Regions from separate parts of the Leucobacter fengyongliangi genome, predicted to be linked through region 2. Evidence: predicted binding sites of a transcription regulator. Region 2 holds the regulator's gene; each other region holds the start of a gene.
The links. Region 2 encodes HrcA, which represses chaperone genes, less so after heat shock. Its sites were predicted from a motif close to TTNGCACTCGNNNNNNNCGAGTGCNAA; they were not measured.

Region 1 (4,991 bases), 1.1 Mb from region 2:
GCCCGTCGAGCTCAGCCCGACGGAGTTCAAGCTGCTGCGCTACCTGATGCAGAACGCGAACCGGGTGCTCTCAAAGGCCCAGATTCTCGATCACGTTTGGGAGTACGACTTCAATGGCGATGCCGGAATCGTTGAGTCGTACATCTCCTACCTGCGTCGGAAGCTCGATCCACTCACTGAGGAATCTCTCATTCAGACCAAGCGCGGCTTCGGATACATGCTGAAGACCGACGCCAAGTAGGGCGTCGTGGGGCAGCAAGCGGGGCCCGCTGGTTCGGCTGAGTCGTCTGCACGCACCGGCCCAATAGCGACCGGGAGGGTGCCTTCGCATACCGGACCGATCGGCACACCTGATGTCCCAGATCTGCAGCGATCGCTCGCGCAGCGCTGGGCCGATGTTTCACTCCGCACGAAGATCACTGGTGTGACGGTGTTCATCCTGTCGCTCGGTCTGATCGTGGCCGGCATTGGCACGCAGTCATTCCTACGGCCACAACTCATCAACGTGCAAGATGCCGAGTTGCGGCAGATTCGGGCAGACCCCACCGAGATACTTGCCCCCGGTGCCGACACGAGTTCGCTGACGAGTTACGACGTGCGGAACGCGAGCAACCGGTATTACGTTGCGGTGCTCGATGCAAATGGCAAGCTGCTACACGATAACGAGCAGGGCGAAGACTATCGCACCGTGCCTGAACTACCTCCCCTCACTCCCGAGTGGGCGCAGGGAACGGGCGACGGGGTGTTTACGCTGACCAGCGAGGACGGCATCGAGTGGCGCACTGTCGCTATTCCCATCATGTCCAGCGAGGGAGTGCCGGGGGGCATCCTGCTTATCTCCTCGTCGACGTCAAATGCAAACCAGGTAATGGCACGATTTACCGTGGTCTTCACTGGGTTCAGCTTGGCGGTGCTCCTCCTGGGGGCTGCGCTCACGCGTATCCTCGTCACCACCACGTTTGCTCCGCTCGCCGAGGTGGAGCGCACCGCGCTCGAGATCTCGCGCGGTAACTTCTCCAAACGCATCATGGTCGCGAGCCCACACACCGAGGTGGGCCACCTGGGCCAGTCGCTGAATGTGATGCTCGATCACATCGACAATTCCTTCTCCGAACGAGCGCGCACCATCGAACAGATGCGACGCTTCATCGGCGATGCTGGCCACGAGTTGCGCACGCCACTGGTGTCGGTGCGCGGCTACGCCGAGCTGTATCGCATGGGTGCACTGCAAGACGAGGCACAGGTGGGGCAGGCCATGGAACGGATCGAGAAGGAAGCGATCCGCATGACCTCCCTTGTTGAGGATCTCCTTGCTCTCGCACGACTTGACGAGCGGCGCCCGCTGAAGCTCACGCCGCTCCCGCTTAATCAGCTCGCTGCCGACGCTGCCCTCGATACTCGGGCACAGGCACCAGACCGGGAGGTCACGGTGCTGGGAGACCCGAGCGAGCCGGTGGTGACAGGCGATGAGCACAAGGTGCGTCAGGTCATGACGAACCTGATCGGCAACGCATTGCGCTACAGCCCCGAGGGGAGTCCGCTCGAGATTTCCGTTCGCACCGATGCCGAGCGGGGCGTTGGACTCTTCGAAGTTATCGACCACGGCGAGGGAATCCCTGAGCAGTTCCGCTCAAAGATCTTCGATCGGTTCTGGCGAGCAGACAACTCCCGAAATCGGGAAACCGGTGGGACGGGGCTGGGACTGTCGATCGTGCAATCCATCATTGCAGCACACGGTGGCACGGTGAGCTCCCACGAGACACCCGGGGGCGGGGCAACCTTCAGGGTCGAACTGCCCCTTGAAGAGGTCGCGTACTCGGGATCGCGCGCGTAGCGCGATCCACCCTCTGCGGTCCCTCACCCCGCTTACGGAATGCGCCCCTCGCCCCGCTCACGGGATGGGCCCCTCGCAGTCGGGCGCGAGTGGTTGCTTGCATGCGCGGGAACCAACCACTTGCGCCCTACGTCGGAGGGCATGCACAAAAAACCGGGGCCGCACCTTTCGGTACGACCCCGGTCTCTGTTCAAGTTGAGCTGACGCTAATCCCAGGGATCAGGCAACTCCCACACGGAGTGCTCGGACTTAGAAGTCCATGCCGCCGCTCGGGTCACCCATGGGGGCGGCCGCGGGCTCGGGCTTGTCAGCGACAACAACCTCGGTGGTGAGGAAGAGGCCTGCGATCGACGCTGCGTTCTGCAGAGCCGAGCGGGTCACCTTGGCCGGGTCGAGAATGCCCTGAGCAATCAGGTCACCGTACTCGCCGGTCGCGGCGTTCAGGCCGTGGCCATTCGGCAGGCTGGATACGCGATCCACAACAACACCCGGCTCGAGGCCAGCGTTGAGCGCAATCTGACGCAGCGGTGCCTCGATGGCGACCTCGACGATACGTGCACCCACAGCCTCGTCACCCGCCAGGCTGAGCGACCCGAAGGCGACCTTGCCGGCCTGGATCAGCGCGACACCGCCGCCGGGCAGAACGCCCTCTTCGACTGCAGCCTTGGCGTTACGCACGGCATCTTCGATGCGGTGCTTGCGCTCCTTGAGCTCAACCTCGGTGGCCGCGCCAGCCTTGATGACTGCCACGCCGCCGGCAAGCTTCGCGAGGCGCTCCTGCAGCTTCTCGCGATCGTAGTCGCTGTCGGTGTTCTCGATCTCGCGGCGGATCTGGGTCACGCGACCGGCGATCTGCTCTTCGTCGCCGCCACCCTGCACGATGGTGGTCTCGTCCTTGGTGATGATGACCTTGCGAGCGGTGCCGAGCATGTCGAGGGTGGCGTTCTCGAGCTTGAGACCGACCTCCTCGGAGATGACGGTCGCGCCGGTGAGGATCGCGATGTCCTGAAGCATGGCCTTGCGGCGATCGCCGAAGCCGGGAGCCTTGACGGCGACCGACTTGAAGATGCCACGGATCTTGTTCAGCACGAGGGTCGCAAGGGCTTCACCCTCGACGTCCTCAGCGATGATGAGCAGCTGCTTGCCCGACTGGATTACGGGGTCAACGACCGGGAGGAGATCCTTGATGCTCGAGACCTTGCTGTTGACGAGGAGGATGTAGGGATCCTCGAACACAGCTTCCTGGCGATCGGCGTCGGTGACGAAGTATGCCGACAGGTAGCCCTTGTCGAAGCGCATGCCCTCGGTGAGCTCGAGCTCGGTGCCGAATGTGTTCGACTCCTCGACGGTGACGACGCCTTCCTTGCCCACCTTGTCGATGGCCTCGGCGATGAGCTTGCCGATCTGCTCATCTGCAGCAGAGATGGATGCGGTCGCCGCGATCTCGTCGGTGGTCTCGATCTCCTTGGCGTTCGCAAGGAGCTGCGTGATGACAGCGTTCACTGCCTTCTCGATGCCCTTCTTGATCGCGATCGGGTCGGAGCCAGCGGCAACGTTGCGCAGGCCCTCGCGCACGAGCGCCTGAGCAAGCACGGTTGCGGTGGTGGTGCCATCACCCGCGACGTCGTCGGTCTTCTTAGCGACCTCCTTGACGAGCTCAGCACCGATCTTCTCGAACGGATCGTCGAGCTCGATCTCCTTCGCGATCGACACACCGTCGTTAGTGATTGTGGGTGCGCCCCACTTCTTCTCGAGAACGACGTTGCGGCCACGCGGGCCGAGCGTCACCTTGACGGCATCAGCGAGGATATTGAGTCCGCGCTCAAGTCCGCGTCGTGCTTCCTCGTCAAACGCAATAATCTTTGCCATGTGTTCATCCCTCCAGGGAGTCTTCCGGTGGCGCGCCCAAACGGATGCGCCGAAGCATGAGTTCTTAGCACTCAGGTGAACCGACTGCTAAGTCAATCTTGGCACTCACGCACCGAGAGTGCAAGCGGCGACGCACGCTACGGGCGAACACCCGAAACTCCGTGGCGCTACTCCGCAGGAAGCTCGGATCCCTCGCCCGAACCCTCAAGTCGGGCGGTGATGTTCTCGGCCTGATCGAAGCCAGGCCCCGCGTAATCCGCTCCCAGAAGCACCACAAGCCTGACACCATACTCCGCGTAGTTCGGGCTTTGATAGTACGAGACCCCACCGAGTTCTTTGGCGAGACCGGCCGCTGCCCCCTCGTCTTCCGGTGCGCTGTAGAACACCGCAGATATCTGCACGTCTCGCGAGGCCGCATACTCGACGAATGCGATCTTGCCCCAGGCATTCTCGGTAATGACCTCTTCCAGGCCCGCCTGCAGGTTCGGCGTTTCGGTGCCGTTCAGAATCGCAACCGTGGCCTCGGGGTCAAGTACTCCCTCGATCTGTGCGGGAGCCGCGCCCGGCTCCGCCTGATCACTCGTGAAGGTGCCGACGTTCGTGCCAAAGACCTGGACGGCCACGATTCCGGCGGCGCTCAGCACCACGACACCAATGACGACCGCCACGAGATAGAACCAGAACCTGTGCGGCCTCGCGGCGATGCGGTGGGCCCCCACGCGGCGGCTTTTCGGTAGCCGGTCAAAGCGATCTTCCGGGAGAGTCTGCCGCGACTGACGCGGTGCCTCGACGTCACCGTGATGTGGCGCCACTCGCCCTCCCCTATCGCACTGAACCAAACACCTATCCACAGTGGATCCGCAGACAGAACCACCCCAGACTACACTCGCGAGCCTGACAGCACCCCCAGTCGCTGCGCCGGCCCGGAGGGCCGCGATCCGCTAGGAGGCGGAGGCATCGGGGAGTGAATCTGGAGCGTAAATGGCGCGCGCCAAACCGTCAAGGATGTCGGGAATCCGTGTGCCGCCGGCGAAGATCAGCGTGTCGTCGGCATCGATGATGCGGCGATTCTTGCCAGCCGTGGTGAGTGCGATGCTCGGCTGCGCCGCGATCAACCCGTCGATGCCGCCGGCGCTCTTCAGGCCCTTTGTCATCACGACGATGATGTCTGGATCGGCTGCGACAAGCGCCTCGTCAGTCATCGGCTTCTCGCCGACCCAGCCAATCTCTTGCGCGACATCAACCACCCCGAGTCCATCGAGCAGGCTTGTGGCGCTACTGCCGTCAC
Region 2 (4,991 bases):
CACCCGCCCCTTGCCCCCGCACTCGACACAGGGGTGCGGGATCACTGTGCCGTAGCCCGAGCAGCTCCCACAAGGGTGCATGGTCACGACATTCCCGAAAAGCGAGCGAACCTGTCGCTGTACCTGCCCGACGCCGCCACATACATCGCAGGTGGCGGGCGACGTACCCGGCTGGCAGCAGCTGCCCGAGCACGTGCCACAGAGCACCGCGGTATTGACTGCGATCTCGCGCTGCACACCGAAGATCACTTCGGAAAGTTCCACATCGACGCGGATCATCGCATCGTCGCCTCGCTCGGCGCGGGCCCGCGGGCCCCGCTGCCCCCCGCCGAATCCGCCGCCGAAGAAGGTCTCAAAGATGTCGCCGAAGCCACCCGCCCCGCCCTGGTCGCCTCCCATGTCGTAGCGCTGGCGTTCGTTCGGGTCGCTCAGCACATCGTAGGCGTGGGTGACGGACTTGAAACGCTCTGAGGCGTCTTCGCTCGGGTTGACATCGGGATGCAACTCTCGTGCGAGCTGGCGATACGCCTTCTTGATCTCATCAATGGAAGCTTCTCGGGAAACCCCGAGCGTCTCATAGTGGTCCGCCACTGTGTGCAGCCTCTCGTTCTGGTGTCCAACAAATTCATGGTGTCGTGATGTATCGAGTTGATCGGGGCGCTCGTCCCCGACCGCAAACTTAAGTCTCGTCGAGGATTTTGCTGAGATAACGGGCAACCGCGCGAACGGTGGAGATGTTCGATGCGTAATCCATTCGCATCGATCCCACTACCCCCAGATTCGATCTGCTGTCTCCGTCGATCTCGTAACTGGAGGTGATCACCGAGGCACCCTCGAGGCCGTATGGTTCATTCTCGCGCCCGATAGAGGCGGCAACCTCTCGTCCATCCTGAGCCATCTCACCGAAAAGTCGCAAGAGGGTGACTTGCTCCTCAATCGCTTCGAGCACCGATGAGAGGTTCCCAGTGAATTCACCTGGACGCGAGAGATTCGCTGCCCCGGCGATCGTGATCCGCTCGCTTCGATTTGCTTGGAGCTGACTCAGCACCACTTCCAGTACCTTGCGCACGAGCTCCGATTCGCCCGGTTGCGACCACTCGTCGAGGGTATCGAGGAGTGACTGTGCACCCAATACCGCGGACTCAAGGTCCGTACCCACAATCGCTCCGGCGAGACGGTCACGCAGCCCGTGCACCCAGGTTTCCGTGACTTGGGCCGCGGGGAGGCTCGCGACCTGCTGCTCAACCACTCCGGTGCCCAAAATAATTACGCTGAGCACCCGGCTCTCCCCCACCGCTACGAGGTCGATGTGACGCACCTGCGTGCGCCGAAGAGACGGGTACTGCACTACAGCTACCTGGTTCGTCAGCTGCGCAAGGAGTCGAACGGTGCGAGCGAGCGCGTCGTCCAAGTCATTCGACTCGCCGAGAAAGCGCTCTATGGCGGTCTTCTGCGCGGTCGTCAATGGCCGAATCTTAGCCAGCGTGTCAACGTAGAGCCGATACCCCTTGTCGGTCGGAATACGACCCGAGGAGGTGTGTGGCGCGGCGATGAGTTCCTCATCTTCCAGCAACGCCATGTCGTTTCGAATTGTTGCGGCGGACACCCCAAACTGATGTCTCTCGACAATGGTCTTAGAACCCACCGGCTCGTTTGACGCGACATAGTCACCGACGATTGCGTGGAGCACCGCGAGACTTCTATCTGAAACCATGCCACCCTCCCGCCTAGCACTCGATAATACCGAGTGCCAAGTCTACCTGAGCAGCCTGTGCACCACCGTGTCTGCAAGCAGACGCCCACGAAGGGTTGGGATCACTCTCCCCTTGAGAGCTGCGCGTCCATCGATCAGCCCATCCGCGATCAGGCCAGAAACCTCCTGCCGCTCCTCGGAGAGCAGCACCTCGATGGGCAGACCGGTCGCGATTCTGGTTTCGAGCAGCACCCGCTCGCTCCGGCGCGCATCCGCCCCGAGTACCTCACGGGCATGGGCGGGAGAGACTCCGGCAGCGATTCGGTCAGCGTAGGCACTCGGATGCTTAACGTTCCACCACCGGGTTCCGCCCACGTGGCTGTGCGCACCCGGCCCCGCCCCCCACCAGTCGGCACCCTGCCAATAGGCCAGGTTGTGCCGCGACCGAGTTTCCGTGGCGCGCGCCCAGTTGCTGATCTCGTACCAAGACAGGCCCGCTGCGGTGAGCCTGGTGTCAGCGAGCTCGTACATTTCCGCATGGGCGTCGTCGTCAGGTGCGGCGATCTCTGCCCGCCGAATTCGTGCAGCCAATTTCGTGCCCGATTCGACGATGAGTGCGTAGGCGGAGAGGTGATCCGGCTCGCATGCAATTGCAGCATCAAGCGAACGCCCCCAGTCGGCGAGAGTTTCACCCGGGGTTCCATAGATGAGGTCGAGACTGACCTGCAGGCCAGCCTCGCGTGCCCACCGCACCACATCTGGAACGCGCTCCGGGTCGTGGGTTCTATCAAGCGTCGCAAGCACATGAGGAACCGCGGACTGCATCCCAATACTCACTCGAGTGAAGCCTGCCTTCGCAAGGTCCTCGAGATAACGTGCATCGACGGAGTCTGGATTTGCTTCCGTAGTAATCTCGGCATCTGGCGCAAGCGTCCACTCTTCACGAATTGTCTGCAGCATCGAGGCAAGGTCGCTGGCGGGGAGCAGCGTAGGCGTTCCTCCCCCGAAAAATACTGTCGACGCCGGGCGCACAGGCACAGCAGAGCGACGCAAGACCTGAGATCCGAATCGGAGTTCGTGAGAGACCTGCCCGGCATAGTCCGCTCGCTTGGTTCCCCCGAGTTCGCTGGCGGTGTAGGTGTTGAAGTCGCAGTAGCCACAACGAACTCGGCAATAGGGAACGTGAACGTACACCCCGAAATCACGAACCTCAGCACCCTGCCGAGCACTCTCCGGCAGGGACCCGTCGGCCGGTGCGGGATCCCCGTCGGGAAGTGCGCCTGGCACGCGCTAGTTGCCGCCGGTTTCGGGGTCGTCCGAAGTCTGCGCGGGGTTCTCCTCGGTGTTCGCAGCAGCTCCCGGAGCCAGCGCGGCAAGCTGCTCCTTCGACAGCTTGATGACATACCGAACCGCGGCGCGACCCTTGAGGCCCAGTAAGCCTGCAGAAGGAGCCCACAAGAACCCGCGCACAGTGGCCCACACCGAGTCGTCTTCGCGATGCTCGACAATGAAGGCCTCTTCGCCCACAACACCGTCGGCATCTGCGCTCCCCCACGCGTACCCAACGCGGCGAGGTTCGTCCACCGTGTACACCACACGAACGAGCCTGGTGGTCTTCGAGTCTGGCCATACGAGGCGTGCGGTCGTCCCGGCGGTCAGGTAGGGCTCGCCCTCAGGCCCGAACTGGACTTCAGGCGCTGCGGGCACCTCGGGGACGCCTTCCTCGGAGAACACCACTCCGGAGTAGTGACCGCCATCGCCAAGTTCGACCTCGGTCACCGCGAGACCCACCCCGCGCGGAGCTGCCCAGGTCATGAGCAGACTCGATGCCGTCAGGAAACGGTCAGACCCGCTGCCCAGGCGCAACTCCTCTGCATAGGCGGTCGATCCTTCCGGGGGGAAACGCAGCAGGTCCGGATCAGCTGATGCGCCCACCGCAGCGTAAACAACCTCGTGATCCACGTGTGTGGAGCGGCGGGTCATCTCTTTTCCTTGCCCTCCACGTCGCCCGACAAGGCGGCGATAAACGCCTCCTGCGGAACCTCGACGCGACCAACCATCTTCATGCGCTTCTTGCCTTCCTTCTGCTTTTCGAGCAGCTTACGCTTTCTGCTGATATCACCGCCATAGCATTTTGCAAGCACGTCCTTGCGAATGGCCCGAATGCTTTCACGCGCGATGATCCGCGCACCGATAGCGGCCTGGATCGGCACCTCAAATTGCTGGCGCGGAATCAGTTTGCGCAAGCGCTCCGTCATCATCGTGCCGTAGCTGTAGGCGTTATCGCGGTGTACGACCGCGCTAAACGCGTCGACCTGCTCACCCTGGAGCAGGATATCAACCTTCACCAAGTCAGCTTCTTGCTCACCCATCGGCTCGTAGTCGAGGCTGGCGTAGCCCTGGGTGCGGCTCTTGAGATGGTCGAAGAAGTCAAACACGATTTCTGCGAGCGGCATTGCGTACCTCAGTTCAACGCGCTCTCCGAGATACTCCATGCCCAGCAAGTTGCCGCGGCGACTCTGGCACAGTTCCATGATGGTACCGACGTAGTCTTTGGGTGCGAGAATCGCCACGCGAACCATGGGCTCGCGGACACTCGAGATTTTCCCGTCTGGATACTCCGACGGATTCGTGACCGTGACCACCTTGCCGTCTTCTCGGGTGACCTGGTAGATGACACTCGGAGCCGTCGCGATGAGGTCGAGGTCAAACTCCCGGCGTAGACGCTCAGAAATGATCTCGAGGTGCAGGAGTCCGAGAAAGCCGCAACGGAAACCAAAGCCGAGCGCTACCGATGTCTCTGGTTCATACTGCAATGCCGCATCGGAGAGCTTCAGCTTGTCGAGGGCCTCGCGCAGCACGGGGTAGTCGCTGCCGTCGAGTGGGTAGAGTCCGGAGAAAACCATGGGTTTCGGGTCAGTGTACCCAGGGAGCGCCTCGGTTGCGGGCCGCATCTTCCCGGTGACCGTGTCGCCCACCTTTGACTGCCGCACGTCTTTCACGCCGGTAATCAGGTATCCAACCTCACCTACGGATAGACCCTTCGTTGGGGTCGGCTCGGGCGCAGAGACGCCAACCTCAAGCGCCTCGTGTTCGGCCCCGGTCGACATCATCTTGATCTTCTCGCGCGGGGCCAAACGGCCATCGATCACGCGCACGTAGGTAACGACACCACGATAGGCGTCATAGACAGAGTCAAAGATCATGGCACGTGCGGGTGCGTCCGCATCTCCAGTCGGCGAGGGGATCCGCGCGACCACACTGTCGAGCAGCTCCTCAACGCCCATGCCCGTCTTCC
Region 3 (4,991 bases), 660 kb from region 2:
TGTGGCCAAAGACAATGCCAGCGATTGGCTGCACGAAGGCCAGCACGATGGCGATGAGCGCGAATGCGTTCATGTGCGCCAGCGTGGTGGGTCGAGCTGGAAGCACCGGTTCGGGCTGGTAACTGGCCTGCTGCTCCGAAGCCATCACGGGGGAGGGCTCGTTGCTCTGAAACGGGTCGGTGTCGGGCAGCACCGTGGTGGGCTGTTCCGTTCCGGGCGGGGTGGGTGTTGACATGACTTCTCTCTTTGGTTGTGTGGCCAGTGATTCGACTAGTAGCTGACGCCGCTCATGCCAATCGACGCGATGACCGCGATCCAAATGAAAATGCCGATTACCCAGGCGGCAACACCGATGTAGCCGATGATGAGTGCGGCGATCGCGAGACCGCGCCCGCCCTCACCGGTCTTCTTGATCTGATTCAGTGCGATGTGACCCAGAATGACGCCAACCAAACTCACAATGATCGACGCGATCAGTGCGATGATCGCCATCGTGTTGGTGGGGCGAGGTGCGGGTTGTTGGGGTGCCGCGTACTGCTGCGGTGCCGCGTACTGTGGGGCGGCGGGCTGCTGCGGGGGCACAGGCTGCTGGTTGGGGTCATAGGGGGTCGTCATGTGGGACTCCTCGAATCAGCTGACGGGCTCTGTTGCCCCGGTCAGTCAGTCATGATTATCCCATAGGGGAGCCAAATATTGGGCGAATTTCAGGGGTGAGGCATCGGAACTTTCAGGGGTCTACTGAGCGGAGTGGGTGGGAAGGAAACGCTACGTCTGTGTTCGCCCGCGGCGATACGAGCCCGCAATGCTGGCACTCACCTTGCGAGAGTGCTAGCGGAGACCATAGAATTCCAACAGGGCGCCCGACCTTGGGCGCAGGTCCAGTTTTCCCGCTTCAAGAAAGAGGTCACCCGTGTCGGTCTCCATCAAGCCGCTCGAAGATCGCATTGTTATCAAGCAGGTCGAAGCAGAGCAGACGACCGCTTCAGGTCTGGTCATTCCCGACAGCGCCAAGGAGAAGCCCCAGGAGGGCGAGGTCGTGGCTGTGGGCCCCGGTCGCATTGATGACAAGGGCAACCGCGTGCCGCTCGACGTCTCCGTGGGCGATATCGTGCTCTACTCGAAGTTCGGTGGCACCGAGGTGAAGTACGGGGGCGACGAGTTCCTCGTGCTCTCCGCTCGCGACATCCTCGCGGTGGTTGTGCGCTAGTTTCGCGCGTCACGAGAAGGGCCGGTGCAGTGCACCGGCCCTTCTTTTTTCCCGGAGCGATCGGGCTGTGCTCTGGTACTAGGCTGGCGTGGTGACGAATCGTTCGGGCTACTTCTACGGGGTCGCCGCGTACCTGTGGTGGGGTGCGTTCCCCCTCCTCTTCAGCTTGTTGAGCCCGATCAACCCCCTCGAGATCGTGCCCTGGCGCGTGCTGACTGCGGTTGCCTTTTGTGGCATCGCGATCGCGGTCATGCGGTCGTTCGGCCCCGTTGCACGCATTCTTAAGTCCCCGAAACAACTGACATGGTTCGTGGTTTCGTCGATCCTGCTGTACGCCAACTGGCAGATCTTCGTGATCGCGATCGTCACAGGGCAGATACTGGAAGCCTCGCTCGGGTACTTCATCAACCCGCTCATGACGGTGCTGATTGGTGTGCTCGTGCGGCGAGAGAAGCTGCGGTCGGCCCAGTGGGTGGCAGTCAGCATCGCCGGCATCGGGGTGATGATCGGCGCAATTGCCTACGGAACTTTCCCCTGGCTTGCGCTCGGAATAGCGTTGACGTTCGCCCTCTACGGCGCGGTGCGCAAGCAGGTCAGTGAGGAAATTGACCCGCTCTCTGGCCTCACCGTCGAGACCATCATTGCGCTGCCAGTTGCCTTGGCACAGCTTCTCGTGCTCTTCCTCCTGGGCGGGTCGCTCACCGCTTTTACTCACGGTTCAGCAGTGACAATTCCCCTGTTGCTGAGTGGGGTTGCAACCGCGATTCCGCTGCTCCTCTTTGGAGCGGCGAATCGTCGACTCCCGTTGACGCACCTGGGGTTCATTCAGTTCTTGACACCAATCCTGGGTTTTCTCAGTGGGTATTTCATTTTTCACGAAGAAATGCCACTGACGCGCTGGATTGGTTTTGTCGCGGTGTGGATCGCGCTCGTGATCCTCGTGACCGATATGGTCTTGGCGAGTAGGCGCATGCGAGCCCAGTCGCGGGTCAGTATCGAGCCTCCCGCAACCACAGCTCCAATTACCACTCATCCTGCAGCGTAGCCATCCCGGGAACAACCAGCGGGTCGCTGCGATTACACTGGTGACACGGCCACACCCCGGCCACAGGACGGCGTCGTTCGCTCCCACCGCACCGATCTGCAGAAGAGGTCTTCATGGAACAGCGTGATCCGTTCGCCTTCACCGGGCTCACCTACGATGATGTGCTGCTGCTTCCAGCGCACACCGACGTGATTCCCAGCGAGGCGGATACTTCAACGCAGCTAACTCGTCGCATTCGGCTTGGCATGCCCCTCGTCTCAGCTGCCATGGACACGGTGACCGAGACGCGGATGGCCGTGGCGATGGCACGAAACGGTGGCATTGGTATTCTGCACCGCAATCTTTCGATTCAAGATCAGGCCGAAATGGTTGATCGGGTGAAGCGCAGCGAAGCCGGGATGATCACGAACCCGGTCACCACCCATGTCGATGCGACCGTCGCTGAGGTTGACGCGGTGTGTGGTGAGTACCGAGTATCCGGACTTCCGGTGATCGACAAACAGGGCACGCTCGTGGGCATCATCACCAATCGCGACATGCGTTTCATCGATCCGGCGGAGCGTGCGACGCTGCGCGTCGGCGAGGTCATGACTCGCATGCCACTCGTCACGGCACCCGTGGGCATTTCGCGCGCTGCGGCGGCGGAGATCTTTAACAAGCACAAGATAGAGAAGCTGCCGCTCGTGGATGCAAGCGGTAAGCTCACCGGCCTCATGACGGTCAAGGATTTCGATAAGGAAGAGCAATACCCCAATGCCACGAAGGACGATGCCGGGCGGCTCCGCGTGGGTGCCGGTATCGGCTTCTTCGGCGATGCGTGGAAGCGCGCAGGTGAGCTGCTTGAAGCCGGAGTCGATGTGCTTGTCGTGGATACCGCGAACGGCGACAGTCGGGGCGTGCTCGACATCATCTCAAAGCTCAAGGCCGACCCGGCCTTCGCGGCGATCGATGTCATTGGCGGAAACGTTGCGACATATGCTGGCGCGCGCGCCATCGTTGAGGCGGGTGCCGACGCAGTGAAGGTGGGGGTGGGGCCCGGTTCAATTTGCACAACTCGGGTGATCGCCGGGGTCGGGGTTCCGCAGGTCACCGCCGTGTATGAGGCGGCAAAGGCGGCGACGCCAGCGGGTGTGCCCGTGATTGCTGACGGCGGCCTGCAGTATTCGGGCGATATCGCGAAGGCCCTCGTTGCGGGTGCGTCATCGGTCATGCTCGGTTCGCTCTTCGCCGGTACCGATGAGAGCCCCGGTGACCTGGTCTTTGTGGGCGGAAAGCAGTACAAGAGCTACCGTGGAATGGGTTCGCTCGGAGCGCTGCAGACGCGAGGCGAGCGCACCTCCTACTCGAAGGATCGCTATTTCCAGGCCGACGTGCCGAGCGATGAGAAGCTCATCCCCGAGGGCATCGAGGGTCAGGTGCCCTACCGTGGCCCAGCCGGCGCCGTTGCGCATCAGCTCATCGGTGGCCTGCGCCAGTCGATGTTCTACGTCGGGGCGCGAACGATCGATGAGCTCAAGGAGCGCGGCCAGTTCGTACGCATCACCGCAGCGGGCCTGAAGGAAAGCCACCCGCACGATGTGCAAATGGTCGTTGAGGCACCGAACTACAAGCGGTAGTGAGTTCACCTCGATGTCACACCGAGCCGGTAGGCTGGTGTGGTGAGTAACGAGATCGAAATCGGCCGCGGAAAGCGCGCGCGACGCGTGTACACCTTCGACGAGATCGGCATTGTGCCGACGCGCCGGACGCGCGACCCCGAGGTGGTCTCGACCCAGTGGTCGATCGATGCGTTCCAGTTCGAGATCCCGGTGCTGGGTGCGCCGATGGATTCCGTCATGTCGCCCCAGACCGCCATCGCGCTGGGGCACCTCGGCGGGCTTGGCGTGCTGAACCTCGAAGGGTTGTGGACGCGGTACGAGGATCCGCAACCACTGCTTGACGAACTGGCGACGCTGGGCGATGATGCCGAGACGGTCAAGCGCATGCGGGAGATGTACGCTGCGCCGATCCGCCCCGAGCTGATTCGTGACCGTCTGGGCGAGATTCGCGCCGCTGGGGTCACGGTCGCGGGTGCACTGTCCCCGCACCGCACCGCAGAGTTTCACGACACGGTAATTAAGGCAGGCGTCGATCTCTTTGTGATCCGCGGCAACACCGTGTCTGCCGAGCACGTGTCGGTCGACGGGCGCGAGCCGCTGAATCTCAAGCAGTTCATTTACGAACTCGACGTTCCCGTGATCGTGGGCGGTGCGGCGACTTACCAATCGGCACTGCATCTGATGCGCACGGGCGCGGCCGGTGTGCTCGTCGGTTTCGGTGGTGGCGCATCATCGACCACGCGGGCCACGCTGGGCATTCGCGCACCGATGGCATCGGCGATTGCTGACGTTGCGGGCGCACGATCCGACTATCTTGACGAGTCGGGCGGACGATACGTGCACGTGATCGCTGACGGTGGGCTGGGCACCTCTGGTGACCTCATCAAAGCGGTCGCGTGTGGCTCTGATGCGGTGATGCTCGGTGCGACGCTTGCGCGTGCGACCGACGCCCCCGGGCAGGGTTGGCACTGGGGCCAAGAGGCCCACCACGAAGATCTTCCGCGCGGTAAGCGGATGCGCGTGGGCGGGGTTGCGCCGCTCTCCGAAGTCATCGCGGGGCCCGCGCATGTCGCAGATGGCACGGCGAACCTGATGGGTGCGCTGCGACGGGCGATGGCCACCACGGGCTATTCCGAGTTGA

Region 1: the regulator HrcA is predicted to act here: its motif matches at 3,768-3,794, upstream of groL (chaperonin GroEL).
Region 3: the regulator HrcA is predicted to act here: its motif matches at 806-832, upstream of groES (co-chaperone GroES).

Annotation. Positions count from the first base shown of each region.
Region 1 covers NZ_CM126356.1:511,339-516,329, reverse strand. The annotation lists gene ACTNFK_RS02440 (response regulator transcription factor) at 1-241, shown strand, start outside; gene ACTNFK_RS02435 (sensor histidine kinase) at 320-1,834, shown strand; gene groL (chaperonin GroEL) at 2,084-3,703, opposite strand; gene ACTNFK_RS02425 (LytR C-terminal domain-containing protein) at 3,871-4,515, opposite strand; gene ACTNFK_RS02420 (heme/hemin ABC transporter substrate-binding protein) at 4,645-4,991, opposite strand, start outside.
Region 2 covers NZ_CM126356.1:1,640,687-1,645,677, forward strand. The annotation lists gene dnaJ (molecular chaperone DnaJ) at 1-591, opposite strand, end outside; gene hrcA (heat-inducible transcriptional repressor HrcA) at 680-1,714, opposite strand; gene hemW (radical SAM family heme chaperone HemW) at 1,757-2,980, opposite strand; gene ACTNFK_RS07900 (DUF1990 domain-containing protein) at 2,984-3,676, opposite strand; gene lepA (translation elongation factor 4) at 3,673-4,991, opposite strand, start outside.
Region 3 covers NZ_CM126356.1:980,951-985,941, forward strand. The annotation lists gene ACTNFK_RS04615 (DUF4190 domain-containing protein) at 1-235, opposite strand, end outside; gene ACTNFK_RS04620 (DUF4190 domain-containing protein) at 271-615, opposite strand; gene groES (co-chaperone GroES) at 911-1,207, shown strand; gene rarD (EamA family transporter RarD) at 1,299-2,252, shown strand; gene guaB (IMP dehydrogenase) at 2,366-3,868, shown strand; gene ACTNFK_RS04640 (GuaB3 family IMP dehydrogenase-related protein) at 3,911-4,991, shown strand, end outside.